Regions from separate parts of the Thalassolituus oleivorans MIL-1 genome, predicted to be linked through region 3. Evidence: predicted binding sites of a transcription regulator. Region 3 holds the regulator's gene; each other region holds the start of a gene.
The links. Region 3 encodes sigma-54, which starts transcription at its own class of promoters, with help from an activator protein. Its sites were predicted from a motif close to TGGCACNNNNNTTGCTNT; they were not measured.
Positions count from the first base shown of each region.

Region 1: the regulator sigma-54 is predicted to act here: its motif matches at 1,979-1,996, upstream of flgJ (flagellar assembly peptidoglycan hydrolase FlgJ).
Region 2: the regulator sigma-54 is predicted to act here: its motif matches at 2,227-2,244, upstream of urtA (urea ABC transporter substrate-binding protein).

Region 1 is NC_020888.1:2,714,815-2,725,718, forward strand. Features, by position in the region: gene flgK (flagellar hook-associated protein FlgK) at 1-892, opposite strand, end outside; gene flgJ (flagellar assembly peptidoglycan hydrolase FlgJ) at 895-1,956, opposite strand; gene TOL_RS12470 (flagellar basal body P-ring protein FlgI) at 2,473-3,570, shown strand; gene TOL_RS12475 (hypothetical protein) at 3,567-3,869, shown strand; gene TOL_RS12480 (REP-associated tyrosine transposase) at 4,301-4,753, opposite strand; gene flgH (flagellar basal body L-ring protein FlgH) at 5,209-5,886, opposite strand; gene flgG (flagellar basal-body rod protein FlgG) at 5,905-6,690, opposite strand; gene TOL_RS12495 (flagellar basal body rod protein FlgF) at 6,704-7,450, opposite strand; gene TOL_RS12500 (flagellar hook-basal body complex protein) at 7,831-10,904, opposite strand, start outside.
Region 2 is NC_020888.1:3,744,574-3,755,477, reverse strand. Features, by position in the region: gene atzF (allophanate hydrolase) at 1-1,347, shown strand, start outside; gene TOL_RS17275 (GntR family transcriptional regulator) at 1,406-2,098, shown strand; gene urtA (urea ABC transporter substrate-binding protein) at 2,325-3,635, shown strand; gene urtB (urea ABC transporter permease subunit UrtB) at 3,729-5,366, shown strand; gene urtC (urea ABC transporter permease subunit UrtC) at 5,385-6,548, shown strand; gene urtD (urea ABC transporter ATP-binding protein UrtD) at 6,545-7,312, shown strand; gene urtE (urea ABC transporter ATP-binding subunit UrtE) at 7,340-8,038, shown strand; gene TOL_RS17245 (accessory factor UbiK family protein) at 8,035-8,280, opposite strand; gene TOL_RS17240 (TorF family putative porin) at 8,589-9,317, shown strand; gene glnK (P-II family nitrogen regulator) at 9,392-9,730, shown strand; gene TOL_RS17230 (ammonium transporter) at 9,778-10,904, shown strand, end outside.
Region 3 is NC_020888.1:3,248,262-3,259,165, forward strand. Features, by position in the region: gene murA (UDP-N-acetylglucosamine 1-carboxyvinyltransferase) at 1-78, opposite strand, end outside; gene TOL_RS14905 (BolA family protein) at 88-321, opposite strand; gene TOL_RS14910 (STAS domain-containing protein) at 440-748, opposite strand; gene mlaD (outer membrane lipid asymmetry maintenance protein MlaD) at 753-1,211, opposite strand; gene mlaE (lipid asymmetry maintenance ABC transporter permease subunit MlaE) at 1,214-1,996, opposite strand; gene TOL_RS14925 (ABC transporter ATP-binding protein) at 1,996-2,808, opposite strand; gene TOL_RS14930 (calcium/sodium antiporter) at 3,012-3,968, shown strand; gene TOL_RS14935 (KpsF/GutQ family sugar-phosphate isomerase) at 3,975-4,952, shown strand; gene lptC (LPS export ABC transporter periplasmic protein LptC) at 4,952-5,521, shown strand; gene lptA (lipopolysaccharide transport periplasmic protein LptA) at 5,505-6,098, shown strand; gene lptB (LPS export ABC transporter ATP-binding protein) at 6,079-6,804, shown strand; gene TOL_RS14955 (RNA polymerase factor sigma-54) at 6,939-8,444, shown strand; gene hpf (ribosome hibernation-promoting factor, HPF/YfiA family) at 8,484-8,786, shown strand; gene ptsN (PTS IIA-like nitrogen regulatory protein PtsN) at 8,791-9,249, shown strand; gene rapZ (RNase adapter RapZ) at 9,271-10,146, shown strand; gene TOL_RS14975 (HPr family phosphocarrier protein) at 10,150-10,419, shown strand; gene mgtE (magnesium transporter) at 10,528-10,904, shown strand, end outside.

The DNA of each region.
Region 1 (10,904 bases), 530 kb from region 3:
GACCAAGACCATTCATAGTAGGATCGAGTACTTGTTCGCGAAAATCTAGAATACCGCCAAGCTGTCCACCGGTAATTTCACGGGTGACGTTTTGCACGGAATTTCCTTTACGAAAATAGATATCAACACGGGATGGGTCGTTGGCACCAATGTCGGTAAATACTTCGTTAAAATCATTACCAATTACTAACGACTGGCCATTACCAATAAATACGTTGATCGATGAACCGTCTTGTTCGACGACGTTCACTTCTACGTACTCTGATAATTGTTTTAATAGGCGGTCGCGCTGATCGAGCATTTCGCTGGGTTCGTTACCTTGAGCTGATGCGGTAGCAAACGAGATTTGTTCGTTGAGCTCAGCGATGGCTTCAGCAATGGTGGTAATTTCACCGGCAATGACTTCCATTTGGCCGTTAATAATGTCGTTTTGAGCATTTAAACGATCTGAGATGGTAGTAAAGCGGTCGATTAAGCTGTTGGCTTCGCTGATGACTACTTCACGAGCGGCGAGCGATGATGGATCGTCAACCGATGATTGCAGGGCACCAAATAAGTTTTCTAAGCCCGGTTGTAAACCGGTGCCCGCATCGGCCAGTAGGCTGTCGATTTGTGAGGCGTTGACCGCGAGCGCGTTAAATTCGTTAAATGTGGAGGTATCAAGGCGTACTTGTTCGGTTAAAAATTGGTCGTAGACGCGACGAACAGAATCGACATTAACGCCCGAACCTACCCATACACCGGCAGAAAACTGGGAATCGTTTTCGCCAAAGCTAACTTCTTGGCGGCTATAACCTTCGGTTCCGGCGTTGGTAATGTTGTTACCGGTAATGGTTAACGCAGCTTGGTGCGCTTTTAAACCTGAAATACCAACACTTAAAATATCGCCCATGATTATTCTCCTGCCGACGGTGTGGCGGTGGACGAAATTTCAGTTGGCGAATTATTGAGTGCTTGTTTCAGCACGGTATTGAGTAATTCACTGTCTGAAATTCGTTCGATTTTTGCGCCATACTGCGGGTCGGTCGCATAACCGGATTGTTGTAATGCATGGCCGTATTCGCCAGCCGATAATTGTTGATCTAGGGCATCTTGATAACGTGAAGCCGAACGTAGGAAGTTAGCGTAATCTTGCACGCCTTCTTCTAATGAGGCGTATGAGCGGAATTCAGCGCGCTCGTTTACGCGAACACCGTTACGGTATTCATGAGTAGTGACTTCTACTTTGCTGCCATCCCAACGAGGATCGGCTTTAATACCAAATAGGTTATGGCTGGTGTTGCCTTGTTCATCGGCAATCATGTACTTACCCCAGCCAGTTTCGAGCGCCGCTTGCGCTACGATGGCTTTTGGATCAACACCTAAATCACCGCCGACTTTTTCTGCGAGTGGATACAAAGCGGCAACGAACTCCGCAGGCGTGGCAAACTGTTGCCCCTTACTGCCAACGCCGCTAGCAACGATTGCTGTGGTATTTTCGCTATTGGGCGCATCTTGATTTGCGCTGGCGGCTGCGCTGCTGTCTTCTTTGATTTGCTCTAATTCTTCATCAACTTTTTTAATTGCATAAGCCAATGACGTGGACTGACGACGGTCGTTTAATTTAGAGAAATCGAGCGGTTTTTCTTCGCCGTTCTCACCGTACTGAACCATGAGCTGACGGTGTATCACCTCGGCCAAACCCGTGCCCTGCCCCGCTGTCAGCGATACAGACATCTGATCGTCGTACATATTTTGGTAAAAATCAGACTCTGGAGACGAGAACATGTTGTCTTCGGAAAATACCTTACCCGCGTCACGCATAGACGACAGCATCATGCCGATAAACATCGACTCGAACTGTTTCGCGACTTCCATTAATGCCGCGCCTTTGTCTTCTTTTCCGAGCTTACGGATGCCCTGAAGGCCATTCAGATCGGTAAAAACATTAGCAGCGTTGGTTTGGGTTTGGATCATAACAATCTCCTTTGTAATGGAGATTGCAAAGAGTTTGCCAAGTTTGAGGAAGATGGTTTCGCGGCTACGAACAAAATACGTTCGTTGAATCGCTCCTACGGGAAGATAATATATTTTGAATGTATAGATGATACTCAGGAATATCTGTAGGAGGCACTCAGGGAGCGAAGCGAGCAGTGCCGATTTATCGCGACTACGAACAAAATACGTTCGTTGAATCGCTCCTACGGGAAGATAATATATTTTGAATGTATGGATGATACCCAGGAACGTCTGTAGGAAGTACTCGGGAATATCTGTAGGAGGTACTCAGGAATATCTGTAGGAGGTACTCAGGGAGCGAAGCGAGCAGTGCCGATTTATCGCGACTACTAACAAAATACGTTCGTTGAATCGCTCCTACGGGAAGACGGTATGTTTGAATCTGTAATACACGTAAGGAATAGGCACACCTTCTGCATACATACCTGTAATTGAGGAAAAAACGGCGCTGTTGCCGATAAAACAGGTATAAAAATGAAAATCTGGCGTCAATTATCAGTCATGCTCGTACTGCTAACAGCCTCAACGGCCTACGCAGAGCGAATCAAAGACATCACCAGCATCTCTGGTGTTCGTAGCAATCAACTCGTCGGCTATGGCCTCGTCGTGGGCCTTGACGGCACCGGTGACAAAGCACCGTTCACCACTCAAACCTTCCTCAATATGATGAGTGAATTCGGCATCACTTTACCAGTAGGCACCGATCCAAAACTTAAAAACGTTGCTGCTGTGTCGGTTACCGCCGATTTACCACCGTTCGCAAAACCCGGACAACGCGTAGACGTCACCGTAGCATCATTAGGCAATGCTAAAAGCTTACGCGGTGGTGCATTACTCTTTACACCGCTCAAAGGTGCAGACGGCAATATCTACGCCGTTGCACAGGGTAATTTAGTGGTTGGCGGATTTGGTGCTGAAGGTAACGACGGATCGAGTATTAAAATAAACGTGCCGAGCGTAGGACGAATTCCAAATGGCGCATCGGTAGAACAAGCCGTACCTAATAATTTCGCCCGTGGCGATAGTTTAATTTTTAATTTAGACCAACCCGATTTCACCACCGCGCGTGCATTGGTCGATAAAATTAATGACATGCTTGGCCCAAATACCGCAGAAGCACTCGATGCTACCTCAATTCGTGTAAGCGCCCCACGAGATACAAGCCAGCGCGTTGCTTATTTATCCGTTATTGAAAATCTAGTGGTAGAAACCGGAAAAGAACGCGCCAAAGTTATTATTAACTCGCGCACCGGCACCATCGTGATTGGCCAAAACGTAATGATCGAGCCCGTAGCCGTCACCCACGGTAGCTTAACCGTTACTATTACCGAAGATTTTGCTGTCTCTCAGCCGAATGCCTTAGCCGAAGGTGAAACCGTCGTCGTACCTCAAACCAACATCAATATCGACAACGGCGCAGACAGCCGCATGTTTAAATTTGGTCCAGGCGTATCGCTGGACGATATCGTCAAAGCAGTTAATGAAGTTGGCGCAGCGCCTGGTGATTTAATGGCTATACTTGAAGCAATGAAACAAGCCGGTGCGCTTAAAGCGGAGTTAATTGTCATATGAAAAAAGATCTGTTCGTACAGGTAAAAAATCTCTCGCTGGAACTGCGCTCATTAATTCGCCAAGGCGTTAAAGAAGGCGTAGAAGAACGAATTAATAAACGTAATGAACTAATGCAAGAATGGTTTGCCGAAATAAACGACCTGATTAATTTAACCAGCGAACAACAGGTATTTTTAGAAGATTTACTGCAAGAAGAGCAAGGTTTACTAGAACAACTGCAGGACGAGCAAAAACAAATTGTCGAACATAACCAAGGGCAAAATAAGCTCAATCGTTATCGTCAAATATTGCAGCACTAAAACGATTTTCTGAGGGCTCCACTCCTTGACCACCGCTTGCGGTGGTTTTTTTCTGGCTGGGTCAAATATCGGCACTGCTCGCTTCGCTCCCTGAGTACCTCCTACAGTTTTACCTTGAGTACCTTCTACAGTTTGGCCCTGAGTACTTCCTACATATTCAACCAACGGTGTTCTGTAGGAGCGATTCAACGAACGCTTTTTGTTCGTAGTCGCGATGTGATCTGTGAAGGTCATCAATATTCATCCTCATCGGCACTGCTCGCTTCGCTCCCTGAGTACCTCCTACAGTTTAGCCCTGAATACCTCCTACAGTTTAGCCCTGAGTACCTTCTACAGTTTGGCCCTGAGTACCTCCTACATATTCAACGAACGGTGTTCTGTAGGAGCTATTCAACGAACGCTTTTTGTTCGTAGTCGCGATGCTGGGGTGATTACAACCAAACGGCATCCCAGTAAGGATAATCGCCGAGTCGCTTCACCAGGCCGGCCCTCAGCGGATTGGCTACGATATATCGCGCTGCTTGTTTAAGATCTTCGTCTTTACGTATCGCTCGATCATGAAATGCGGGGGCCCATACTTTATTCCCGAATCCACGCTCTCGAATTATTCGTGCAGAACCTGATTTAAGTAGCTGTATGGTTTTACTGAGATCGCCATTCTCACCGAGTTCTATTAGCCAGTGGATGTGGTCAGGCATTAACACCCAACTTAATAGTGAATTACCTAATAATGAGGTTGGTTTAGTAAAAAATCTACAGGTTGGAATTGCGTATTTAGGATCAGAGAATATTGGTGTGCGGTCGTTGGTCGTGGCCGTTACAAGATAAATGCGGCCAGACTCTGAAAATCGGCCTTTGCGTAAATTAGAGTGCCCTTTGAGCATATTCAATCCTTGAATTTATGTCCCTATTCATCGTTTTAATTTAATAGTGATTCAATTTCAAGAAGGTTCGTGCAGATTGAGTAATGATTTATTCTTGTAGGAGCGATTGAACGAATGCTTTTTGTTCGTAGTCGCGATGTCATCTGTGAAGATCATCAATACTCATACTCATCGGCACTGCTCGCTTCGCTCCCTGAGTACCTCCTACAGTTTTACCTTGAGTACCTCCTACATGTTCAATGAACGATATTCTGTAGGAGCGATTCAACGAACGCTTTTTGTTCGTAGTCGCGATGTCATCTGTGAAGATCATCAATACTCATACTCATCGGCACTGCTCGCTTCGCTCCCTGAGTACCTCCTACAGTTTTACCTTGAGTACCTCCTACATGTTCAATGAACGATATTCTGTAGGAGCGATTCAACGAACGCTTTTTGTTCGTAGTCGCGATTCGTTAAAACGGCCACCACGGTGAGGTTAATATGCGGTCGGCCCAGCCTTGTTTGGTGGAGTTGTTAAGCGCTCCACGTCCGCCAAATGAGATACGTGCGTCGGCGACTTTGCTGGAGGCGACTGTGTTATCTGGGGTGATGTCTGCCGGGCGGACGAGTCCTTGGATGCGAATATATTCTTCGCCTTCGCTTAGGGTTAACCATTTTTCGCCGCGAATTCTTAATATTCCGTTCGGTAATATTTCGGCAACGGATACGGTTATTTGGCCGCTTAAACTATTCGAACGGTCAGCTTCGCCTTTGCCGCTGAATTTTCGGTCGGCTGAGGTGCTGGTGTCGAGATTTAGGTTTTTAAATCCTGGCACTGTGCCCATTAAACTCGGTACGGCGAGGTCGTTGGTCGATGATTTGTCGGCGTTGGTGGCGGCGGATTTACTCGATTGATATTGTTCGTCGAATATCACGGTAATGATGTCGCCGACACGGGTGGCTTGCTGGTCGGTGTATAAACCTAGGCTGTAGCGCGCCTGATACAGCGAGCCGTTAGCATTAGGTGGTGGCGCTAGGCTTTGCGCGGATACAGGGGCGAAGTCTGGGTCGTCAGGAAATACGTCGCGCTCCATGGGAACGGATGTGCAGGCTGGCAATAAAATAACGAGTATTGATGCGATGCGCCACATAAGGCACCTCCTAATCTGTTATACGTTTTGCGTCAGGAATTGCAGCATTTGATCGGCTGCGGAGACGACTTTTGAGTTCATTTCGTAGGCGCGTTGAACGGTGATCATTTTCACGAGTTCTTCTACTACTTCGACGTTGGAGTTTTCGAGTGCGCCTTGTTCAATGGTGCCGAAGCCGTCGTTGTTGGGCGTTCCACCTTGTGGTGCGCCGCTTGAGGCGGTTTCAAGAAATAAGTTGCCACCAGCCGCTTGCAAGCCTGCGGGGTTAATAAAGTCGACGGTTTCTATTTGGCCTAGCTGTTGCGGTGTTGGGTCACCAAATAAGGTGGCTTGTACGATGCCATCTTTGCTAATGGTGAGCTGGTTGGTTTGGTCGGGGATGTCTATCTGTGGCTCTAGCGGGTAGCCGTTAACGTTAACGATGGTGCCGTCGGCGTTGATATGAAATGTGCCGTCGCGACTGTAGCCAATATTGCCGTCGGGCATTTGAATTTGGAAAAACCCGCGGCCGTTAATGGCCATGTCTAGCGGTTGGTCGGTTAGTTGCAGCGAGCCGGTAGTAAAGATTTTTTGTGTCCCAGCTGTGCGTACACCGGTACCGAGTTGTAGACCAGATGGCAGACGACTATCGGCGGATGAGTTAGCCCCCGGTTGACGTTGAATTTGATACAGCAAGTCTTCAAATACGGGGCGGTCTTTTTTAAAGCCGGTGGTCGATACGTTGGCAAGGTTGTTCGACACTGTTGTGAGTGCCAAGTCTTGTGCTTCGAGGCCGGTTTTGCTTACCCATAGTGAATTTAACATTGGTTAGCTCCTATTACTGATTCGACAGTATTTGTGTGGTGGCTGCGCTTATTTCGTCGGCGCTTTTCATTAGCTTCACTTCCATTTCGTACTGTCGATTGAGCGAGATTAAGCTGGTTAATTCGGTGACGGCGTTTACGTTGCTGCCTTCAATAAAGCCATTGACTAGGGTGATGTTAGGGTCGGCTGGGGCTTGGGTGACGGCTGGGTCACGAAAGCGAAACAGGCCGTCTTCACCTTTTTCTAGTAATTGCATGTCTGGATTTACGAGTTTTAGTTGTACGGGTTCGGCGACGGCTGCGGGGACTTCGCCCGTGGGTTGTACGGTGACAATGCCCGCGCGACTGATTTCTATTTTTTCGTATTCTGGCAGTACGACTGGGCCGCCATCGCCAAGAAGTTGTAGGCCGGTGCCGGTGATGAGCCTGCCGTTGGGATCGACACTTAAATCGCCTGCGCGAGTATAGGCTTCGTTACCGTCGGGGCCGACAACGGCGAACCAACCTGGGCCTTCAATGCTGACATCTTGGGCGCGGCCTGTTTCTACCAGTGGGCCTTGACGGAAATCAGACGCTGGGCGTTCGGTCATGGCGTAGGCGCGAGTTGGGAAGTGTTCACCATAGACGCCCATAGCTCGGCTTTGGGTGTAGTCGGAGCGAAAACCTGTGGTGCTGGCGTTCGCTAGGTTGTTAGCGTGCGCGGCTTGGCCAAGTGTATTTTGTTTGGCTCCCGACATGGCGATGTATAGCGCTCGATCCATGGTGTTCCCCGTTGTTCTTTGTTATTGCGTTATTAAGAACATTGCAGAGGGCGTGCCAAGTGTATTTTTGTGTTTTAAATCAATTAGATAGGGATTTTTCGACGGTTTTTATCGCGTCAAAGGAGGAAAAGATATGGGGGAAGCGGCAAGTGTATGCCGCTTGTGGTGTATCGGTAGGAGCGACTCAACGAACGTTTTTTGTGTAGGAGCGACTCAATGAACGTTTTTTGTTCGTAGTCGCGATTATCGGCACTGCTCGCTTCGCTCCCTGAGTACCTCCTACAATTCAATGAGTACCTCCTACAATTCCATGAGTACCTCCTACAATTCAATGAGTACCTCCTACCGTTCAATGAGTACCTCCTACCGTTCAACCTCTATTAAATATTCAGGATGGTCTGGGTCACCTGGTCCATTGTTTCAATGGTTTTGGCGCTGGCCTGGAAGTTTCGCTGGGCGATAATCAGGCCAACCAGTTCTTCTGAAAGGTCTACGTTAGAGTCTTCAAGTGCCGATGATCGAATCTGGCCGAAGGATGCAGTTCTTGGAGAACCAACCGTCGGTACGCCCGATTCAAACGATTCTGCCCAGCCGGTATCCCCTACTGGCGTTAAGCCTTCTGGGTTACGGAAGTTAGCCAGTGCTACCTGCCCTAATGTTTGTGCTTGGCCGTTGGTGAAGCGGGCGAAGATAATCCCTTCTTGGTCGATTTCAAGGCCGGTTAAGCGGCCGGTTGAATAACCATTTTGGTTCACTTCGTTAACGGAGAAGCTGCTACCGAATTGGGTGGAGCCGTCCAACGAAATTTGGAAGTTGGAGTTAACCGGTGGATCAATTAGTGGAATACCGCCTTCCAACACGTTGGTTGAGGTAAATGCACCCGTTGGATCGCCATTTTCGTCAACTGGGTCCCAGTTGGTGATGAAGATGTCGCCGGTGGCAATTTCGTCGAGTGTACCGTCTTGGTTAAAGAAGATTTCGAAACGCGCTGCAGTTGGGTCTAAGTTTTCTGGGAATGGCAGTGATGGATCAGGATCACCGACGTTTTGCCCGTCAATTAACACGTACATTGCCCAAATATTTTGTTCGTTAGGGCGTGTCGCATCTAACGGTTCTTTTACGAAATATTGGGTCATGACGTGGGAGTTACCCAAGCTGTCATAAATTGTGGTTGAGGTTGCGTTGTTGTAGGTATCTTGATCCAGTGGATCGAACGAATTCAGTACATATGGAGTGAATTCATCTTCGCTCAGTGCGCCAAAAATACCGGAGACAACTGGGTCTGGGTTCGCAAGAATATACCCTTCGTTAAGAATAAAGGTAACCTGCCCACCAATGGCTGCGGCGACGTCGGCTGTGGCTGAACCACCTAATACCACTGGTCCTGTATTGTCGGCGCCTTGAATGGTGATGGAGTCGGTTACAACGGCGCTGTCGATAGAGACATTAATATCTCGGCCAATTTCGTTGTAAATCACGAGGTCGCCATTTTCACTAATTTCAGCAGAAAATCCGGGTAACGTTGTGGCACGGTAGTTATTAATTTCATCGGCAATGTCTGCCAGTGATGTGGATTCTAATACTTGGCCATTTACGGTTAATTTTAGGTCGTTACCTGGGCTGTTGTACCCCGATAGCGGAATATTCATGGTGGTTAATGCGGATGCGGTAACGCCCGGCTGTTGGTTAAATATTGAGACAATTTCGTTACCTTCACTGTGCAATGGCAAGGTAATTTCGGTCTCTTCGCCATCTGGATCAATCAGGGTAACGGTTTGTTCTGGGTATTCGTTTGATACACCTTCAATACCGGTTACCAGTAGGCTGGAGTCATCTGGATTGACTTGTAAAATCCCAAACAATTCGGCTGCCGATATATCTGGACCATTAGCAGAGATGTTGGTGATGGAAATAATGGATGCCTCACCCTCGGTAGTTGCGCTCAATTTTAGAGTGAATTGCGGCGGTACAACATTCGGTTCAATTTCTACCGCGGATGCTTGTATACCAATATAACTGTCGGCATCTTGGCTATTTAATTGGCGGTTAATACTGGAAGCCAATTGTTGTACTGAGCGATATTCTTCATCGAGAGAAATCAGTACCGAGCCGCTGCGATTTTCAGAATCCGGCGCAGGTACCGTTAAGTTAATACGAAAGCTGTTGGAGCGATCCACTTCGTTTTGGCCGGTTACGGTAAATAGGCTGTCTAATCCTAATTCAGCTGCCGCTTGTGGTTCGGCGATGGTTCCTGAGATAGAAACGCCTTCGCCCGCACCGACGTTGCTATTGGTAAATACTAGCTGTCCGCCCACAGCATCGACGGTCACTTTTCCTGCTAAGCCACCAGCACCAATATACACATCAATTTGTTGTTGAATGGCGACCGCTAATGCATCCAGCGAGGCATAATTTGCCGGTGGAATGGTGATGGTGAATGGGCCACCACCATTACCGGATGTGCTGGTTACTTCGAGCACAAATTCGTTGTTAGCGAGTACAGGTTCGACACCACCATCGAAGCGGTTATTCGATAAAAAACCTAAGCTTGTCAGGCTGTAGCCCACTGAGCTAACCGCGTTATCGGCGATTTGTACAAAGTCGCCTTGGGTTGCTGGTGCTTGGGTTTGAAATTCAATTTTCCCACCATTAACTACCGCAATCACTTCTTCGTTACCAGCACCGGCGGTGGCGGTAATTTGGGTATTAATTTCAGCGACGGCTTCTGTAATTGAAACAGCGTTGTAGCTTACGGGAGCAGCACCAAGCCAAGCGGCTTGGCTCAAATTAATTGGGTATGTGCCGCCTGATTCTGCTGCAATGGTGAAGGCTAATACGTTACCGCCACCAGCACTAACGTCGAGTGAGCTGTAGTTATTGTCAGCCGTTAATTGGGCAAATTGGCCAGCATCACTAGAGACAATATTCAGTGTTGGTGTTGCGGTTGTGCGCGTGGTGGTCGATGTACCTGGAATACTGGTGAAATCCGCGGTGATCGGCGTTGAACCAACAAATAAAGTGCTGCCTTGGGTTCCGGCAATAACACCGCTGTTTGCACCAAATGCAGCATCCCATGCGGCGGTGTTGGTGGCAGCAAAGCTAGTACCGTTAGTGGCATTGTAGCCTGCACGTTGAATCACTAACGCACCCGTCGTGGTGTCTTGGGTGGCAGTCAGCTGCTGTGAACCAAAGGTGGCATCAAGCGCTGCTTGCACGTCGCTTAAAATGGCATTGACTGTAGTTGGGCCAACTAAGCCGGTTAATGTGACGGTTTGCGCACCAGCACCATCGCCAACGTCGATATCCATTGTAATGGCACCGTAACCGGCACCGGCAGCAACCGTGGCAAGATCGGTCGCAAATGGCATAGTCGCTGGTGTGCCTGCGGTTGTTGGCTGTCCTGCCGCCGACAAAATAGAACGCGTTGATTCGGCAATACCGGCATCAGCAGCAC
Region 2 (10,904 bases), 500 kb from region 3:
GGTTCCAGCTCTGGGTCTGCTGTTGCTGTGGCCAAGGGTTATGTTGCTTTTGCGTTAGGCACTGATACGGCAGGGTCCGGTCGTGTCCCTGCTGGCTTTAATCATATTGTTGGTTTAAAGGCGAGCGTCGGTGCTATTAGTACCACTGGCGTTGTACCTGCGTGTCGCAGTTTGGATTGCGTTTCTATTTTTGCGCTCAATAGCTTAGATGCTGAGCGCGTGTTTGAAGTAGCAGGACGCTTTGATCGTACCGATGCCTATTCTCGCTCGCGCACTATGATTCGCAATACTCGCATTCAGCGTTTGGCTATTCCTACTGAGGCACCTTGGTTTGGTGATGACACACAAGCCGCTGCCTATGAGCAGGCATGTGAACATGCCGAGGCGTTGGGCTACGAATTAGTAAAAACAGATTTTTCGCCGTTATTTGAGTTAGCTAATTTACTTTATCAGGGGCCTTGGGTTGCTGAGCGTTACGCTGCGGTCGGCGAATTTCTAGCGCAAGACTTACCGGGCATTAACCCTGTGGTCAAAAGTATTGTTGCAGGCGGTATTAACGGCACAGCGGTCGATGCTTTTAAAGCTGAATATCGTCGTAAAGATCTAGTACGAAAAATAGATGCATTATTTACCGATATTGATGCCTTGTTTGTACCTACGACTCCCCGCTTTCCGACGATGACGGAGGTTAATGCTGAGCCAGTTTTGGTGAATAGCCAACTCGGCACTTACACGAATTTTGTTAATTTAGCTGATCTTTGTGCCATTGCCTTACCCGCGAAATTACGCAGCGATGGTTTGCCATTTGGTATTACCTTAATTGCACCTGCGTGGCATGAAATAGCATTAGGACAATTTGCTGCGCATTGGCAGGCGTTTATGACATTACCAGAAGCTCCCGTTTTGCTTGGTAATAAATCTGACGAATCGATTGTTGTCGCGGTTGTTGGGGCGCATTTAACTGGGATGCCATTAAATCATCAATTAACCAGCCGCTATGCAACCTTGTTAGAGCAAACACTCACAGCCAATAAATACCAGTTATATGCTTTGGCCAATACCGTTCCGCCTAAACCTGGTTTAGTTCGGGTGAGTGATAGCGCCTTGGCGCAAGATTCAACGCTTGGAAATCAATTAATTGTTGAATTATGGCGTATCGACTTGGCTGGGTTCGGTAGTTTTGTAGCAGAAATTCCTCAGCCTCTAGGAATAGGTACTTTGGAGTTGGCTGATGGTCGTTTAGTAAAAGGCTTTATCTGTGAACCGGAGGCGGTCGCAAGTGCCACCCATATCAGTGAGTTTGGCGGCTGGCGTGCTTATATAAAGCACCTTAATTCAACCAAATAATATTTTAGAATTGTTTTAACACTGGATTTTTTATACCTACTGCCAGCGTGGATGAGCAATGAACGTAGCCGAAAAGATATATCAACAGCTTCGCCAAGAGTTATTTGATTTTCAGCTACTGCCAGGAGATCGGTTTAGCGAAACCGAGGTGGCTAAACGCATGAATGCAAGCCGTACTCCGGTACGAGAAGCTCTGTATCGGTTGGAGCGAGACGGTTATGTGCAAGTTCAGTTTCGTAATGGCTGGCAGGTTAGACCATTTGATTTTCAGTATTTTGAAGAGTTGTACGATGTCCGAATTTTGCTCGAAGTTGAGTCAATACGGCGATTAATTGCTAGCACGGATGTTGAGGAAAAGTTAGCACCACTATTGTACCTCTGGTGTTGCGATGAAGGTGACAGAGTCAGGGACAGTGCGCAGGTTGCAGAAATGGATGAAAACTTTCATTTCTCACTAGTTGATCTGAATGGCAATCAGCAAATGAGTGCTATTCATCGCCAAATTTGTGAGCGCTTACGTATTATTCGTCGTTTAGATTTTACTCGTGTAAGCCGTATTGATGTGACGTATGAAGAGCACGGAAATATTTTAGGTTTAATACTTTTAGGAAATGAAGAGCGAGCGGTCGCCGCCCTGAAAGAGCACATTGAAATCAGTAAAAATACGGTCAGGGAGATCACGTTGCACAGAATTCAAACAGCAAAAAGCGAGTACAGCATAAATATAAAAATGAATCACTCTGGTGCGTAGTGCTCCAAATAAGAACACGTAGGATTTTGCTCGGTCTATATTGGTGCAGGTATATTTTAATCGTTCTTTTTATTAAGGATAAGGGCCTTCTATTGCTGTAATTCAGGGATATTTATCTATTTTAAAGTTGGTATGAGGTTTGCTGTAGTGAATGCGGAATTTAAATATAAAGCGCCAATGATGGTGCGAATAAATAAAGTTTAATCACTGTTGAAGGAAAGAAACGATGACAAAACTGGGCATGAAATATCTAGCAAAAACCACGGCCGCTTTTGGTATCGCTGCACTTGCGGCGGGCGTTAACTTAGCCAATGCTGGTGACACAATTAAAGTTGGCGTATTGCACTCACTGTCAGGCACGATGGCTATTTCAGAAACAACGCTGAAAGACACTGTGTTAATGATGATTGACGAGCAAAATAAGAAAGGCGGTTTGCTTGGCAAGAAACTAGAAGCCGTTGTGGTTGACCCTGCTTCTAACTGGCCATTATTCGCAGAAAAAACGCGCGAATTGATTTCTAAAGACGACGTTGATGTTATTTTCGGCTGCTGGACATCGGTATCTCGTAAATCCGTACTGCCGGTTATTGAAGAGTTGAACGGTTTATTGTTCTACCCTGTGCAGTACGAAGGTGAAGAGTCTTCTTACAACGTGTTTTATACCGGTGCAGCGCCAAACCAACAGGCAATTCCTGCGGTCGATTACTTGATGAATGATGTTGGTGTTAAGCGTTGGGTTCTGGCGGGTACAGATTACGTATATCCACGCACTACCAACAAAATTCTTGAAAGCTACCTGAAGTCAAAAGGCGTAGCTGAAGCCGATATCATGGTGAATTACACACCATTCGGTCATAGCGATTGGCAGACCATCGTTTCTGACATTAAGAAATTCGGTAGTGCCGGTAAGAAGACTGCAGTTGTATCGACTGTAAACGGCGATGCTAACGTACCTTTCTACAAAGAGTTAGCAAACCAAGGCGTTAGCGCAGAAGACATCCCAGTAGTTGCATTCTCTGTTGGTGAAGAAGAGCTTTCTGGTTTTGACACTAAGCCATTGGTTGGCCACTTGGCGGCATGGAACTACTTCATGAGCGCTGACAGTAAAGAAAATGATGCCTTTATTAAGCAATGGCACACCTTTACTAAAGACGATAAGCGCGTGACTAACGATCCAATGGAAGCGACTTACATTGGTTTCAATATGTGGACTAAAGCAGTTGAAAAAGCGGGTACCACCGATGTCTCTAAAGTAGAAGCTGCCATGATAGGTATCGAAGTACCGAACCTAACTGGCGGTACTGCGGTTATGAATAAAAACCATCACTTGTCGAAGCCGGTATTAATCGGTGAAATTCAAGAAGATGGTCAGTTTGAAATCGTATGGGCAACGGATGCTGAAGTAAAAGGTGATGCATGGACGGACTTCCTACCTGAAAGCAAAAACCTGATCTCAGATTGGACTGCTCCAATCAATTGCGGCAACTACAACACAGTGACTAAGACGTGTGGTGGTTCGTCGGTAGCGGGTGAGTAATTACTCGCTATTTATTCGTCGTTAATTCTAGCGGCGGATGGAAGTAGGGCCTAGCGATAGGCCCTACTCGATTTCAGATACAGGAAAAATATCATGCGCAATTTCATCGGGCAGGCCATGTTGCTACTGTCTTTGATGTGCTGTGGCTCTTTGGCAATGGCTGAAGATTCAGGTGCATCTTCACCTATTGTTACGGTGGCCTCTTTAGAATCTTTAGGCCAACAATTAATTACTGCAAATTATTCAGAAAAAAAGGCGTTGGCTAGCACGATTGCTGCAGTTGATGACCCAAAAACTTTACCCCTATTACAAACCTTGTTAGATGGTCAGTTGTACTATCTTAAAGAAACCAATGAATTGTTAATCTCTCATGATGACGATTCGTTTGAAGACTTATTTACTAGCAGTTTGGTGGTGCTCGATAGCCCACGCGATGCTAAAAAAATCGGCGTCAATAATAGTTTGCGCGGCGTATTACGCACTGAAATTTCACGTTTACAAATATCCGCGCGCGACCCTCAATTACGCATGGCTGCTGCACGAAACTTATTAAAATCGGCTAGCGATCTAGATAGCACACTACTAAAAGAGGCTATTAAAAAGGAAGAAAAACGCGATATTGCTGAAGTTCTAGCGATAGTCTTAGGTATGCAACAGTTGGATAGCTCTGACGCTGATATACGTATGCAAGGCCTAGAGGCTCTGGATAAGGCCCTTTACCCTGAAGTTCGTGCTGCGCTGACACAGTTTATTGTTCGCTCTGAATCCGCAGGCCACGCTAATGAAGTAGCCAAAGCAAATGCCGTTGTTACGGATATCGAAAAGTTAGTCACAATTAATGGCTATATCGAAAACCTCTATTTTGGTTTAGCGCTTGGCGCGGTATTGCTACTCGCTGCGATTGGCCTTGCCATTACCTTTGGTGTAATGGGCGTGATTAATATGGCGCATGGCGAAATGATTATGCTGGGTGCTTATACTACCTACGTGGTGCAGCTATTAATGCCGGATCATATTGGCTTATCGCTTGTTGTTGCTATCCCAGCGGCTTTTTTGGTGAGTGGTGCTGTTGGTGTTGCAATTGAACGTGGTGTTATTCGTCATCTATATGGTCGTCCATTGGAAACCTTGTTGGCGACATTTGGTTTGAGCTTAGTACTACAACAAGCCGTCCGCTCAATATTTAGTCCGCTCAATCGTGAAGTAGCTACCCCCGATTGGATGGCGGGCACCTTTATGATTAACCCTGCATTAGAGCTTACCTTTAATCGCCTCTACATCATTATTTTCAGCTTATTGGTGCTGGGTTTATTGGCCTTGGTACTAAAGCGCACTTTATTTGGTTTACAAATGCGTGCCGTGACGATGAATCGTCCTATGGCGAGTTCCATGGGTATTCGTACCGGTTGGGTCGATGCACTGACCTTTGGTTTAGGCTCCGGTATTGCAGGCATCGCCGGTGTGGCATTGAGTCAGCTAACTAACGTCGGGCCAAATCTCGGTCAAGCCTACATTATTGATTCGTTCATGGTGGTGGTATTTGGTGGCGTCGGTAATTTGTGGGGCACGCTTGTTGGCGCCATGTCGTTAGGTATTGCTAATAAATTAGTAGAACCTTTTGCCGGTGCAGTATTAGCTAAGATATTTATTCTTATTTTCATCATTTTGTTTATCCAAAAACGTCCGCGTGGACTGTTTGCTCTCAAAGGACGTGCAGCCGATAACGGCTGACGGATAAGGTAACGAATTATGACGAATCAAACCGTAAAATTGGGTCCGCTGGCGACCCTATTGATGAATGATAAAGCTGGGCGCTATTTATTAAGCGTATTGCTGGCAATGTCGATAGTGATTCCTTTGAGTAATTTACTTCTACCTGAAGGCTCTTTCTTTCATGTGTCGACTTATGCGATGACACTTCTCGGTAAGTATCTTTGCTATGCCTTATTGGCGGTAGCAGTCGATCTTATCTGGGGCTATTGCGGAATACTAAGCCTAGGACATGGCGCCTTTTTCGCACTGGGCGGTTATGCCATGGGCATGTATTTAATGCGTCAGATCGGTGATCGTGGTGTGTATTCAAATCCTGAATTACCAGATTTTATGGTGTTCTTAAACTGGACTGAATTGCCGTGGTATTGGCAGGGTTTTGACCAGTTTTGGTTTGCCATGTTAATGGTGCTGGTTGTACCAGGTGTGTTGGCGTTTGTATTCGGTGCGCTGGCGTTCCGTTCACGGGTGACCGGCGTATATCTTTCAATTATCACTCAGGCATTAACCTACGCGTTATTGCTCGCCTTTTTCCGCAACGACATGGGCTTTGGCGGTAATAACGGTCTTACCGATTTTAAAGACATTCTCGGTTATGACCTGCAACAAGATACAACTCGAGCTGCGCTATTTTTTGCCTCTGGCATAGCCTTGATTCTTGGCTATTTAATTAGCCGCTTTATCGTTACTTCTAAGCTGGGACGCGTGTTGGTGGCTATTCGCGACAGTGAATCGCGAGCGCGTTTTTTAGGGTATCGCGTTGAGCACTATAAGTTATTTGTATTTGTCGTGTCTGCCATGTTGGCGGGTATCGCAGGTGCTTTATATGTTCCGCAAGTCGGCATTATTAACCCAGGTGAATTTGCTCCAATTAACTCGATTGAGATGATTATTTGGGTTGCGGTCGGCGGACGGGGTACGCTTTTTGGTGCCGTTATTGGCGCCATTTTAGTTAACTATGCAAAAACCTATTTCACTGGTGCTTTTGCTGAACTTTGGTTGTTCCTGCTGGGTGGTCTGTTTGTATTGACAACCCTCTATCTGCCAAAAGGCGTAGTCGGCTTATGGGCCCAATTAAAAGATAAGCATGCGCAGAACAAGCAACAAGCCGCGATGAAAGAAGCCGAAGGAGATCAGGCATGAGTATTAGCAAGCAACACCATATCGATACCCCTAGCGTTCTCTATATGGACGGTGTAAGCGTAAGCTTCGATGGATTCAAAGCGCTGAATTCTCTTTCTATGTTTATTGCGCCGGGAGAAATGCGAGCCATTATTGGCCCTAATGGTGCTGGTAAAACTACCATGATGGACGTCATCACGGGTAAGACTCGTCCCGATAGCGGCACAATTGTTTTTAACAACCAGCATGATCTTACCCGCTATGACGAAGCCGATGTCGCCAATCTTGGAGTGGGACGAAAATTTCAAAAACCGAGCGTTATTGAAAGTTTAACGGTATTTGAAAACTTAGAAATGTCGTTAAAAGGTGGGCGCTCTATTTGGCAGGCATTGATGCATCGTTTGAGTGGTGCGCAAAAAGAAAAGCTAGATGAAATTCTCGAACTGGTGAATTTATCCGATCGCACTCATCATTTGGCGGGTGATTTATCTCATGGTCAAAAGCAATGGCTGGAAATTGGCATGCTATTGGGTCAAGAGCCGCAGTTGCTTTTAATTGATGAACCCGCTGCCGGGATGACCGATGAAGAAACCATGAAAACAGCGGAATTGTTTAAAACATTAGCGAAAAAGCATTCGCTCATGGTAGTAGAACACGACATGGATTTTATCGAAGCGCTGGATTGCAAAGTCACTGTGCTACACGAAGGGCACGTCCTCGCGGAAGGCAGTTTGGCCACGGTAAAAGCAAATCCACAAGTTATTGAGGTGTACTTAGGCCGTTAAGGCCTCAGGCACTCTAGCGAGGATATTATGTTAGAAGTATCAAACGTAAATGTGTCATATGGTGCTAGCCAAGCACTTTATGATGTCTCGATGAGCGCAGAAGTTGGTAAAGTGACCTGCGTTCTAGGACGAAATGGTGTTGGTAAAACAACGTTAATGAAGGCTCTTTCCGGGCACTTGACGCCATTTTCTGGGGATATTACTTGGCTGCAATCGTCGATAAAAAACATGGCACCTTATGATCGTGCTCGTCATGGGATTGCTTATGTTCCACAAGGACGCGATATTTTCCCGCAGCTAACGGTAGAAGAGAATCTCTATACGGCATTCTCGGCGTTACCTAAATCTCTGCGTTCTATAGATCCAGAAATCTATTCGCTATTTCCAGTTTTGCAGCAAATGCTGCATCGCCGTGGTGGTGATTTATCCGGCGGGCAGCAACAGCAGCTTGCGATTGCAAGAGCACTGTTACTTAGACCTAAATTATTGATTCTTGATGAGCCAACAGAGGGGATCCAGCCTTCGATTATTAAGGATATTCAGCGCGTGATTGAATTGTTACGAGATCGCGGTGAAATGGCGATTGTCTTGGTCGAGCAATATTTAGATTTTGCTACGGAATTGGCCGATGAATTTATTATTCTTGAGCGCGGTAGAGTCGTGGCTTCAGGCACGGGAGAGGAGCTCGCGCACTCAAAAGAAGCACGCGAGTTACTCGCAATTTAATCGCCGTTATTTCTTTCGGCTTCTAATGCGGTTACCCGAGTTTCCAGTTCTGTGAGCTGGACTTGGGTACGACGTAGCACATCTGTTTGGATATCAAACTCTTCACGGCTTACCAAATTTGCACTGGTTAGTAGGCTTTGCAACTGTGCTTGCAGGGCTAACTTAATATCGCCGGATAGGCCAGCCAGTGGCCCTTGTTGTAAGAGTTGTTCGATACGATTTTTGATGGATTCTGGGCTCATCCGTTCTTCCTATTTTTAATTCGCGTAAATGGTATCACGGCTACAATCTGCTAGCTTTCTTAGTTAATGCAATAAAGTGGTGCATGCTGGAGAGTGGTCGTGCTTTATCGTGGTGCCCTTCTATGAGGCTTGCGTCATTTTGGTGTCCTGAATCGTGACTAAATCCCGCGATTTTCTTTTAAGTTGCTGATTATAAAGGGATTTCTAAAGTTGGCACAGCGTCTGCTGTAGGACTATCACAGAAATAAAACAGTGCGCTAAGCACACACCATAAAATTGTTTGAACAACGAATGAAGGAAAAAGAACTATGAAAAAGTTAACTAAAGCTATCGCTCTTGCTGGTGTTATGACTGCTGGTATGACAGCTGCTACTTCTACCTTTGCTGAAGAAGTTGAAGTTTCAGCTTCTGCTACCGTTGCTAGCATGTACTTGTGGCGCGGCCAAAATCTAGGTAACGGCGCTGCAGCTGTTTCTGGTGATCTAACAGCTTCTATCGCTGGCGCATACGCTGGTGTTTGGACGTCAAGCGGTGATTCGGCTGCTGGAAACGAGTATGACTTGTACATCGGTTATGGCGGCGAAGTAGAAGATTTTTCTTATGACTTGTCTGTATGGACTTACTCTTACCCTGGCGACGACGCTGCTAATGGAAGGGGTAATACTTTTAACTTGACTGACGCGATCTTGTCTTTAGGTTACATGGGTGCGTCATTTTCCTACTACATGCCTTTAGCCGGTGATGAAGACTATAGCTACATTACTTTAGGGTACTCCGCTGGTGCTTTCGGCGCCACTTTAGGCATGGCTAGTGGAGTTGCTAACGTTGGCGAAACAACTGAGACGGTTTATAGCGACTCAGACTATATGCACTTAGATTTGTCTTATGCTTATAACGATAATTTGACGTTTACTGTGAGCAAAGTGATTTCTCAGAGCTTGAAAGCTGATGATGCAGCTACAAGTGAAGAAGACGAAAACTATGTTGATGAAGACGTGAAAGTTGTTGTGTCTTACAGCCTGCCTATCAGCATGTAAAAAGCATACAATGGTCCGTGCCCCCGCACGGGCCATTTCTGAAACTAGTAAGTGTTAATTAAAAGGGGTTTTCTATGAAACTCATTACTGCTGTGGTTAAACCGTTTAAGTTGGACGATGTGCGTGAAGCACTGTCTGAGATCGGTGTTCAAGGCATCACAGTGACTGAAGTGAAAGGCTTTGGCCGTCAAAAAGGTCACACTGAGCTTTATCGTGGTGCTGAATACGTGGTGGATTTTCTACCTAAAGTGAAAATTGATGTGGCGGTTGCTGAAGACTTAGTTGAAAAAGTCATTGAAGCAATCACCAAAGCAGCCAACACCGGCAAGATCGGCGACGGCAAAATTTTCGTTACATCCCTGGAACAAGTCATTCGTATCCGCACCGGTGAAACCGGCGCAGACGCTATCTGATTTAGTCCACTTCAAAAGAATTAGAGGCCTGATGCGGGGGGCTTATAATGGAAAATAACGTATACGAACTTCAATACGCCATGGACACCTTTTATTTTCTGGTGTGCGGTGCGTTAGTAATGTGGATGGCGGCTGGTTTCGCCATGCTCGAAGCGGGCCTAGTGCGCGCAAAAAACACGACTGAAATTCTTACCAAAAACGTCGCCTTGTATGCAATTTCTTGCACCATGTACATGGTGTGTGGTTATGCAATCATGTATGGCGGTGGTTACTTCTTAAGCGGTATCACTGAAGTTGATGCAGCATCTGTTCTGGCTGACTTTGCTGGACGTGAAGATGGTTTCCAAGGTGGATCTATCTACTCTGGTGCGTCTGACTTCTTCTTCCAAGTAGTATTCGTTGCAACTGCAATGTCTATTGTTTCTGGTGCCGTTGCTGAGCGCATGAAGTTGTGGGCTTTCTTGGCTTTCGCTGTAGTGATGACTGCATTTATCTACCCAATGGAAGGTAACTGGACTTGGGGCGGCGGTTCTGTCTTTGGTCTGTATTCTTTGGGTGATGACTTCGGTTTCTCTGACTTCGCAGGCTCTGGTATCGTTCACATGGCAGGTGCTGCTGCAGCATTGGCTGGTGTTCTGTTGCTAGGTGCTCGTAAAGGTAAATACGGTCCTAACGGTGAAGTTCGCGCTATCCCTGGTGCTAACCTTCCTCTAGCGACTCTAGGTACTTTCATCCTGTGGATGGGTTGGTTCGGTTTCAACGGTGGTTCTGTTCTAAAGCTTGGCGATATCGCTAACGCTAACGCAGTTGCTGTTGTATTCACTAACACTAACGCAGCGGCCGCTGGTGGTCTTATCGGTGCTCTACTTCTAGCTTACGTATTGTTCCGTAAAGCAGATCTAACCATGGCTCTTAACGGCGCATTGGCTGGTCTAGTAGCAATCACTGCAGAGCCTTCAACTCCAACTCCATTCGTAGCGACTTTGATCGGTATGGTGGGTGGCGTGATCGTAGTACTGTCTATCCTTACTTTGGATAAACTGAAAATCGACGATCCAGTAGGCGCTATCTCTGTACACGGTGTGGTTGGTTTGTTTGGTCTGATGGTTGTTCCAGTAACAAACGGTGATACAACGTTTGGTGGTCAGCTAGTTGGCGCAATCACTATCTTCGT
Region 3 (10,904 bases):
CAGGGCTGAGTTTTTGGCGCCCGAAATACGGATCTCACCGTCTAGACGGTGGCCGCCTTCGATTCTTAATTTTTCCATACGGGGCTCTTATGCATCGGCCTTTTCGGCTGGCGTAAAGGTGCGGATAGACACAGCGTGTAAGCTGCCATCAACAATATAAGGATTCAGGATTTTGTACACGTACTGCTGGCGTTTGACAGCATTCAGGCCTTCAAAGGCTTCACCTACGCCCATTATTTCCTTAACGTAGCCATCTACGACGGACCAAGTAACTTCTGGCGCTTCAGATTGTAAAACTTCTAAAATTTCTGCTGGAGACATGACCGCTCTACCACTTAATACTTGCAAAGCCGGCAATCATAGCGGATTTCTTGATCAGGGCGAAGTGATACCCGTGGATTAGACCGTAACTTTTGGTACAGCCCTAAGTACGAACAGGCTAGGCCAGCAGTGGCTCGAATACTTCATCAAGATCACTCACCGTCAAAATAGGACGCATATGATCGGGTAAGTGCTCAATACTCAATGTAACCCCACTGGCATCAGCAACACGCATCCACTCCAATAAAAGCGCAACGCCCGCACTGCTGGCTTGCTCAACAGCACTCATATCAACACTCCACTTACCACCACTGTTGCGTATCAGCTCAGCGCCTTGGCGAGCTAAGGCTGTCACAGTGGAGCTATTTAAGTCGCCATTAAGATAAGCGTGCTGATTGGATTCCGACTGCAGTTTTGCCACCGCCATTGCCTTAACCTTCTGCTTTATTAAATAAGAAGCGACCAATCAGCTCTTCAAGCACTAACGCAGATTGAGTGTCATCAATCCAATCACCTTGTTTCAGATACTCCATTTCTGCGCCTACTGTCAGGCCAATGTACTTCTCACCCAGTAAGCCTGAGGTCAAAATCGCAGCGGAGCTATCCGTCGACAAGGTGCTCATGCTTTTATTAATTTCCATCTCGACCACCGCTGAATAACGCTCAGCATCAAGATAGATCTTTGTCACTTGGCCAATATTCACACCCGCCATGGATACTTTTGCACGTTCTTTCAAACCACCTAGGTTCTCAAAATGCGCCTTTAGCGTGTAGGTATCACCTGTCGACTGCATGGACAATCCGCTAACGCGCAATGCCATCAACACCAGAGCAATAACACCCATAATCATGAAAGCACCAACGGCCAATTCGATATAACGCATACGCATAATTAAATGCCTCCTAACATGACCGCAGTCAAAACGAAATCCAGCCCGAGAACGGCCAATGAAGAAATAACCACCGTTTGAGTGGTTGCTTTACCAATACCTTCTGATGTCGGTACAGAGTCGTAGCCCTGATATACCGCAATCCAAGTAATCACCATGCCGAACACACAGGATTTAATTAATCCTTTTATAACGTCTTCGTAGAAAACGACAGAAGCCTGCATGTTGCCCCAGTAGCTGCCGCCATCAATGCCCAGTAAATCGACCGCAACAAAAGCACCACCCCAAATACCAACCGTACTAAAGATAAGAGCTAATATCGGCATAGCAATCATGCCAGCCCACAAACGCGGCGTAATTACTCGCTTGAGCGGATCAACACCCATCATTTCCATGGCCGACAACTGCTCGGTGGCTTTCATCAAACCAATTTCGGCAGTTAATGCCGATCCGGCACGCCCAGCAAATAATAATGCGGCAATCACAGGACCGAGTTCACGCAACAAGGTTAGCGATACCAAAGTACCCAAGGCTGAGTCAGAGCCAAATTTCACTAAAATGGTGTACCCCTGCAAACTCAGCACCATACCAACAAAAAAGCCGGCCACGGCAATAATGCTTAACGAACGCACGCCAACCGAATAAATCTGGCGAATAAGATCAGAAAAGCCCGCACTACCGGGGCCACCCCAGCCTAACGAGTTCAAAAATAGCAGCGTGGCACGCCCTAGCGACTCGATAGTCGACACACCCGACTGGCCCAGCGACTGCAATTTATTCAGCATCACTGGCCTCCTGAAAGTAAATCATGACGGTAGTCTGGTGCAGGATAATGGAACGGCACAGGGCCATCAGGATCACCATTTAAGAATTGTCGTACTTCTGCGTTACCGCTTTGACGTAGCTCTTCAGGCGAACCAAAGCCAATCACTTTGCCACCCGACAACAAGCATAAGTAGTCGGCAATCGAACACGATTCATCAACATCATGCGACACCAACAAACTGGTTAACCCAAGCGCTTCGTTTAAACCGCGAATCAAACGTACAATCATTCCCATAGAAATGGGATCAAGACCGGTAAACGGCTCGTCGTACATAATAATTTCAGGGTCCATCGCAATCGAACGCGCTAACGCCACTCGACGAATCATGCCACCCGATAATTCAGCAGGCGATAAATCGCGAGCACCACGTAAGCCGACCGCTTCAAGCTTCATTAGTACTAAGTCGCGAATCATAGACTCTGGTAAGTCGGTGTGAACACGTAACGGAAAAGCGACGTTTTCAAACACACTTAAATCAGTAAACAAACCGCTGGTTTGAAACAACATACCCATCTTACGCTTACGTAAATCAAGTAATTCTGTGCGTTTTAACTGAGTAACATCCTGACCGTCCACCACTACAGTTCCGCTATCTGGCTTCAACTGACCACCGATTAAACGCAACAGAGTCGTCTTACCTGTGCCACTGGGCCCCATGATGGCGGTGATTTTGCCTTTCGGAAAATCCACATCGAGATTGTCATATATCAGCCGATCTCCTCGACTGAATGACAACCCACGAATGGACACATATGGTTGCTGGTCTGACATGCGCTAGAAACCTGTAAAAATCTGTGGCTAGCATAGCTGATTGTATCTAGCAGACCAATGCTTATCCCGCGCCCTACCCATACAGTCACCTTGAACGCTGAGTTGCAATTGCGTGCAGAATTCCCTCGGGTACAATGGCCAGCTAATTTCACAAGTCGGTCGCTACGACGTCTTACTCACTCCTACAGGAGCACTACCCGATTATGTATGCTGAATATGGCGCCGTACTGCTTGGTTTAATTGTTTTAGTGTGGAGCGCCGACAAATTCGTGATTGGCGCAGCAGCCACTGCTCGTCATCTTGGCATGTCACCATTACTGGTTGGCCTTACCATTGTTTCGATTGGTACTTCGGCACCGGAAATGTTCGTTTCGGCAATGGCCGCTATTGATGGCGCAGGTAACCTAGCCATCGGCAATGCACTCGGCTCAAACATTACCAATATTCTGCTGGTTCTCGGGGTCACGGCACTGATCGCCCCGATTGCTCTGCAGCGCTCATTATTAAAGAAAGAACTACCACTACTACTATTGGTAAGCATCATCGGCGGTCTCACGCTGATGGATCTAGAACTAAATCTCATTGATGCGGCCATCCTGATCGTGGCTCTTATCATCGCCTTGTACTTAATGTTTCTTGATTCCAGCGAAAGCGGCGAAGCGGTTGTCGATGAAGATGAAGCGGCTGAAATCGAAAACACCAGCATGAAATCAGCCATGTTTTGGCTAGTCATTGGCTTAGCAGCACTGATGGTGAGTTCTAAACTATTGGTTTGGGGCTCGACCGGCATTGCTCAGGCCTTTGGTGTGAGTGATTTAGTGATCGGTTTAACCATCGTTGCCATCGGCACGAGTCTGCCAGAGCTAGCAGCTTCAGTAGCCAGCGCGCTAAAGGGGCATCACGATATCGCCATCGGTAACGTGATTGGCTCCAACATTTTTAACATGCTAGCCGTCATGCCTATTCCAGGTTTGTTAGCCGTCACGGCGGTAGAGCCCATGGCATTCGAACGCGACTATATGGTCATGATGGGTGCAACAATTATGCTCATTGCCTTATTCGCACTTAACTACCGTAAGGGCACTATGGGGCGCGTATCGGGTCTACTCATGATATCCGCCTATATTGTTTACCTTGTTTCACTTTTCTATACGGCTTAATTATTTATGACGACTGCACAATTATTTAATTTTATTTCCTCCGCAGAGCGTACGATCAAACTCGAACAGCAAGCGGTTGCGCGCTTAGCGGATTATTTGGATGAGCATTTCACTCGCGCCTGCCAAATGATTATTCAATGTCGTGGTCGCGTGGTAGTCACTGGCATGGGCAAGTCTGGACATATCGGCAATAAAATTGCTGCCACCTTAGCCAGTACCGGCACCCCCGCCTTCTTCGTTCACCCAGGTGAAGCCAGTCACGGCGACATGGGTATGATCACCGCCGCCGACGTCGTAATAGCGCTATCAAACTCAGGCGAAACAAACGAAGTGACTAGCATGTTGCCGTTGCTCAAGCGCATGGGAACACCACTAATCAGCATGACCGGCAATCCTTCTTCAACATTAGCAAAAGCGGCCAACAGCCACCTTTATACCGGTGTTGAACAAGAAGCTTGCCCGCTGGATTTAGCACCAACATCATCGACCACCGCTGCATTGGTCATGGGTGATGCACTAGCCATTGCCTTGTTAGAGGCGAAAGGATTTACCGCTGAAGACTTCGCCTTTTCACATCCCGGCGGTAGCCTAGGTCGTCGTTTGCTGCTGAAAGTCGAAGATATTATGCACAGTGGCGACCAATTACCCGTCGTGAATACCAGCACACGTTTATCCGAAGCACTATTGGTAGTCACATCGAAAGGTTTGGGCATGACCACAGTACAAGATGACAATGGCGGTTTAGCCGGTATTTTTACCGATGGCGATTTACGTCGTGCTATCGACCAAGGCGTAGACATCCGTGCCTGCTCAATGAGCGATATAATGACGGCTAATTGTAAAACAACGACGCAGGGCATCTTGGCAGCTGAAGCATTGAAAATCATGGAAGACAATAAAATTAACGCCTTAGTAGTAAAAGATGAACAACGTACTGTGGGCGTTGTCACCATGCACGATATGCTACGCGCAGGCGTTATCTAATGCGTAAACGTTACTTGCTGCTACTGTTAACCTTGATATTTGGCTTAGCCTTAATCGCGGTTGATCGCTACACCCAAGAGCTAAATCAGCCCTTGAGTGAACAGCAAAGTAACGAAGCCGATTACTATGGAGAGACGCTACTCAACTGGCACTATGGTGTGGATGGTAAACTTGGGCAGACCTTTCGAGCCCAGCGTTCAGATCACTATCCCCTAATAGGCGTGACCCGTTTTTTCGCACCTATGATTACCACGCGAGATGATCGTGGCCAAATCTGGCAAGTCACCGCCAAAGAAGGGTCGCTAAAAGACGACGAGCAAGTTATTCGTTTTAACCAGACAGTACGGATCGAGCCCATAAATACTGGCGAACAAACAACCGATGCCATGCTGATTGAAACCGAAGCATTAACCTACGATATTCGTGAGCAAATTGCAGCGACCGATTTACTGGTCACCATGACAGGGCCGGGTAGCCGCGCGACCGCAACAGGCATGACTCTGGATGTTAACCGCCAGCGCATGGAACTGAAAACCGGGGTAAAGACTATTTATGTACCCGAACAATAAGCACACCAACACTATGAAAAACAGCGCCCGTGCGTTATTTATTTTGGCCGTGAGCAGCATCAGTCAGCTAGCACTTGCGCTACCCGATGACTGGCAACAAGAAATGACCATATTATCCGACCGCGCAGAAATCGACCGCAAAGCGGGTACGGTTATCTACGAAGGTAACGTCATTCTGACTCAAGGCACGTTGCGTATTGAATCCGACCGATTGATGATTTTACGTAGCGGCAACACGCTCGAAAAAGCCGTAGCCGAAGGCAATAATGGGGAACCAGCGCGCTATCAACAACAAGTGACCGCTGGTAAACCTATGACTCGCGCTCATGGTGATCGGATTGACTATTTTGCCGCGCGCCGCCAAGTTACACTGACCGGCGACTCGCAATTAGAACAAGATGGCAACCTATTTAGTGGCGAGCATATCGTCTACGACATGGACAAAGAAACCGTCAAAGCCGACGGCGGCACACGCAACGACAGCCAAGCTACGCCAGACAGCGGCTCTTCTGGCGATCGTCGTATTAAAGTTATTATCCAACCGCAACAGGCCACTGATGAAAACGCTGAAAGCTGAACACCTAGCGAAAAGTTACAACGGCCGTGAAGTGGTAAAAGATGTATCCATGTCGGTACACAGCGGTCAAATTGTTGGTTTGCTTGGCCCTAACGGGGCAGGCAAAACGACCTGTTTTTATATGATCGTTAATCTTGTGCAAGCCGACAAAGGACGTATCAAGATCGACGACGAAGACCTGAGCCACCTGCCTATGCATGGGCGCGCGCAACGAGGAATCGGTTACTTACCCCAAGAAGCCTCGATTTTTCGTAAGCTCAGCGTGGCCGACAATATCCTCGCAATTTTAGAAACGCGTAAGGATCTAAATCGCAAACAACGATTAGAGCGCCTTGAAGGATTGCTCGATGAGTTCCACATTCAGCACATCCGCGCAAGCTTAGGCATGTCGTTATCAGGAGGCGAACGTCGACGCGTAGAGATAGCTCGCGCATTAGCTGCAGAGCCATCTTTCATCCTACTGGATGAGCCATTCGCAGGGGTTGACCCCATTTCCGTATCCGACATCATGGATATTATTCGGCAGCTGAAAAACCGCGGCATCGGCGTACTGATCACCGACCACAATGTGCGTGAGACCCTCGCCATCTGTGAAAAAGCCTATATTGTCGGTGGGGGCCATATCATTGCGGAAGGCACCGCAGAAGAAGTTTTAGCGAACGAACAAGTGCGAAAAGTTTACTTGGGTAACGATTTCCGCCTTTGATTCTAGCCCCCTCATCAGGCTATGATCGAATCAATCGGGTTTCGTGCTTGCAAGATAGATTCCATAAGCACAGGCTTAGCCTATAATGCATAAACACTATTTTTCTGCCGTAGATAGGTAATCGTTAAGTTTCCATGAAAGCGTCTCTCCAGTTAAAGATGGGTCAGCAACTGACCATGACCCCTCAGTTGCAACAAGCCATCCGCCTACTCCAGCTGTCCACCTTGGACTTACAGCAGGAGATTCAGGAGGCGCTCGACTCCAATCCGATGTTAGAAACGGATGAGTACGACGATCCGAATCCTGAGGTAGAAGCACACCGTGGTGAAAAAACTGAACAAGAACAAAACGAAATAGATCACGAAGCCCGAGAGCGTTCTGAAGACAATCACACGCTCGATGAACAATGGTCTGACGATAAAATTCCAGAAGATCTACCCAACGACAGCGAATGGGAAGATACCTACCAAACCACTGCCAGCGTTTCCTCCAGCAGTGGTAGTAGTGGCGCAATAAACGACGATTTCGATTACGACTCTCGTCATGCCACCACCGATAGCCTACAAGACCATCTTTTGTGGCAGCTTAATCTCACTCCGATGAGTGATACCGATCGCGAAATCGCCTTAATGCTGATTGATGGCACCGACGACGATGGCTACTTACACACCACTGTCGACGATATTCTCACCAGCCTTGATCCAGCATTAGAAGTTGAAGAAGACGAAATCATGGCAGTGCTGCATCGTCTGCAGCAATTTGATCCTGCCGGTGTGTTCTGTGTCGACTTGCGTGAATGCCTGTTACTACAATTGCAGCAGCTACCAGAAGCAACGCCTTGGTTAGCAGAAGCCAAACTCGTGATTCGTGAACACATCGAGTTACTCGGCAGTCGTGATTATCCAACGCTGATGCGTAAAGCAAAATTAAAAGAAGAAGCGCTCAAAGATGTGCTGCGCTTAATTAAAGAACTCAATCCAAAACCGGGCTCAGGCATCTCTCCTGATCAATCTGAATATGTCATTCCCGATGTTTTAGTGCGTAATATTCGTGACGAATGGCGAGTCGAACTCAACCCCGAAATCGCACCGCGTCTGCGCGTCAATGCCGATTATGCGTCCTTAGTTCGCCGTTCCGATAACAGCACCGACAACGCTTTCCTCAAAGACCACCTGCAAGAAGCTCGCTGGTTCATTAAAAGCTTACAAAGCCGCAATGAAACCCTACTCAAGGTGGCAACTAAGATCGTCGAATATCAGATCGAGTTCTTCGAAGAAGGCGAAGAAAAAATGAAACCACTGGTTCTGCACGACATTGCCGAAGCCGTGGGCATGCATGAATCGACAATTTCTCGTGTTACCACGCAGAAATTTATGCACACCCCTCGTGGTATTTTTGAGCTGAAATATTTCTTCTCAAGCCACGTCAGTACCGATAGCGGTGGTGAATGTTCATCTACCGCAATTCGTGCCATGATCAAAAAACTAATTTCTGAAGAAAATGCCCGTAAGCCATTAAGCGACAATAAAATCGCGGCATTACTAGGCGACAAAGGCATCCAGGTCGCGCGCCGTACCGTTGCTAAGTACCGCGAGGCCATGATGATTCCGCCCTCTAACGAGCGCAAACAGCTTATCTGACGATCAACAACGAGCCAGTAGACAAAAAGGAGACTGGGCATGCAAATCAATATCAGTGGTCACCACGTAGATGTAACCGAAGCAATGCAGGGATACGTTGAGGAAAAGATGTCAAAGCTGACACGTCACTTTGACAACATCACTACCGGACAGGTTACTCTGACCGTTGAAAAGGGCCGCCAAGTAGCGGAAGCAACCATTCACGTTACAGGTACAGATATCCATGCCAAGTCAGAGCATGATGATATGTATGCTGCCATTGACTTAATGACTGACAAGCTCGATCGACAAGTGTTAAAACACAAAGAAAAAACAGTCGCGCGGCTACACGGACAAGGCTAACTCCATGACACTTCGCATTGACGATATCCTCTCACCAACACACACCTTGGTGGACGCAGAGGTATCCAGCAAAAAAAAGTTGCTGGAATTCCTAGCAGGATTGGTCGCTGAATCCATCAGCGATAGCTCAGCGGATGAAATCTATGAGCGACTACTCGGACGCGAACGTCTGGGTAGTACCGGCATAGGGGAAGGCATTGCCATTCCCCATTGTCGGTTGCCTCAGTGTGAACAGGCCTTTGGCGTGCTATTACGCCTTGCCGAGCCAATCGACTTCGACGCCATTGACGGCAAACCAGTAGATTTGGTGTTCGCACTCTTAGTACCAGAAGAAGCAACGGAAGAACATTTGCAGGTATTGGCAATGTTGGCCCGTAATTTCAATGAAGAGTCGTATCGCAGTGCATTACGTTGCGCTCCGGACAATCGTCAACTATTCCAGCGCGCAGCCGCCGGAACTTAATACCACAAGGAATGTAGGCCCATGCGTTTGGTAGTGATTAGCGGCCGATCCGGCTCAGGTAAGTCCAGTGCACTGCATGTACTGGAAGATCTCGGATTTTATTGCATCGACAACCTACCCATTGGTCTACTTCCCGCCCTTGCCGAACAAGCCAACGGCAATGAAAAGCTCACCCAAATTGCCGTAAGCGTTGATGCTCGCAATCTTGCTCATGCGGTTGACCGCATCGAATTAGTGTTACGCGACCTCCCGCACGACCATTACAAGCTCGATGTGGTTTATCTCGATGCCAGTGAAAAAGTCTTATTGCAACGATTTAGCGCCACGCGCCGAAAACACCCTCTTACCAGTAAGAAGATCTCACTAGCAGAAGCCATTGAGCAAGAAAAAGAACTGCTCGATCCGCTGGCTAACATGGCCGATTTAACGCTCGATACCACGCATATGTCGGTACATGAGCTGCGCAGCTTAATTCGATTACGTGTAGCCGATAAACGCGACGGCGATATGTCGATCCTGTTTGAATCCTTTGGCTTTAAGCACGGTATTCCCATCGATGCCGACTATGTATTCGATGTCCGCCATCTACCTAACCCCTACTGGGATGAAAGTTTGCGGCACCACACGGGGTTAGAGCAGCCGGTACAAGCGTTTTTGAGTCAGTACGATGACGTCAAAGATATGCAACAAAGTATTAGTGAATTTATGCAACGCTGGATGCCGCGTTTTGTTGATGCCAACCGCAGCTACATGACCATCGCCATTGGCTGCACAGGTGGTCAACATAGATCTGTGTATATGGCAGAGCAACTGACAGCAGAATTCCAGCAATATTATCCCAACGTGCAAGTTCGTCACCGTGAACTCGCGCGGCTTTCCGAATCGACAGGCCATTAATTCATGATCAGTACCCAAATAACAATTATCAATAAACTGGGTCTACATGCCCGTGCAGCGGCCAAATTAGTCTCTACAGCGTCTGCTTTTTCTAGCCAAGTAAAAGTCGGTTATCCCGGCCGGTTGGTTGATGGCAAAAGCATTATGGCCGTCATGATGTTGGCCGCGAGCAAAGGTACCGAGATCCAACTTCAAGCCGAAGGTAGTGACGAAGCAGAAGCCATTACCGCGCTCCAAGACCTTATCAATCGTTTCTTCGACGAAGGTGAATAATCCGCTATAAAACAGCAAATTAGCGCTAATACTGCGAGTACTTTCATGGTATATAGGCGCTATTCAGGCTAGAATTCTGGTCAACTCCTGCGCAACCAGAGCCATCCCATGGGACAACATACGGAAAAGGCAAAAGCCAAACTGCATAGCCTTAACGCCGCCCTAGAGAGTGGTGCTTTGGCCAAGGTTCAGCGCATCCTAAATTCGGGTTTAGCACCCGTAGACGTCGCCCATTTAATCGAATCCTCTCCGCCTAAGGCCCGTAAAATTTTATGGGAGTTAGTTGATAAAGAGCTCGAGGGTGAAGTTCTTCAATACCTCAGCGAAGAACTACAAAGCCATTTCTTATCGGATATGAGCGCGGCTGAAGTTGTCGACATGACCGCCGACCTCGACACCGATGACGTGGCCGACATGTTGCAACAACTTCCTGAGCGTGTGACTCAAGAAGTTCTAGATTCGATGGACCAAGTCGATCGAGCGCG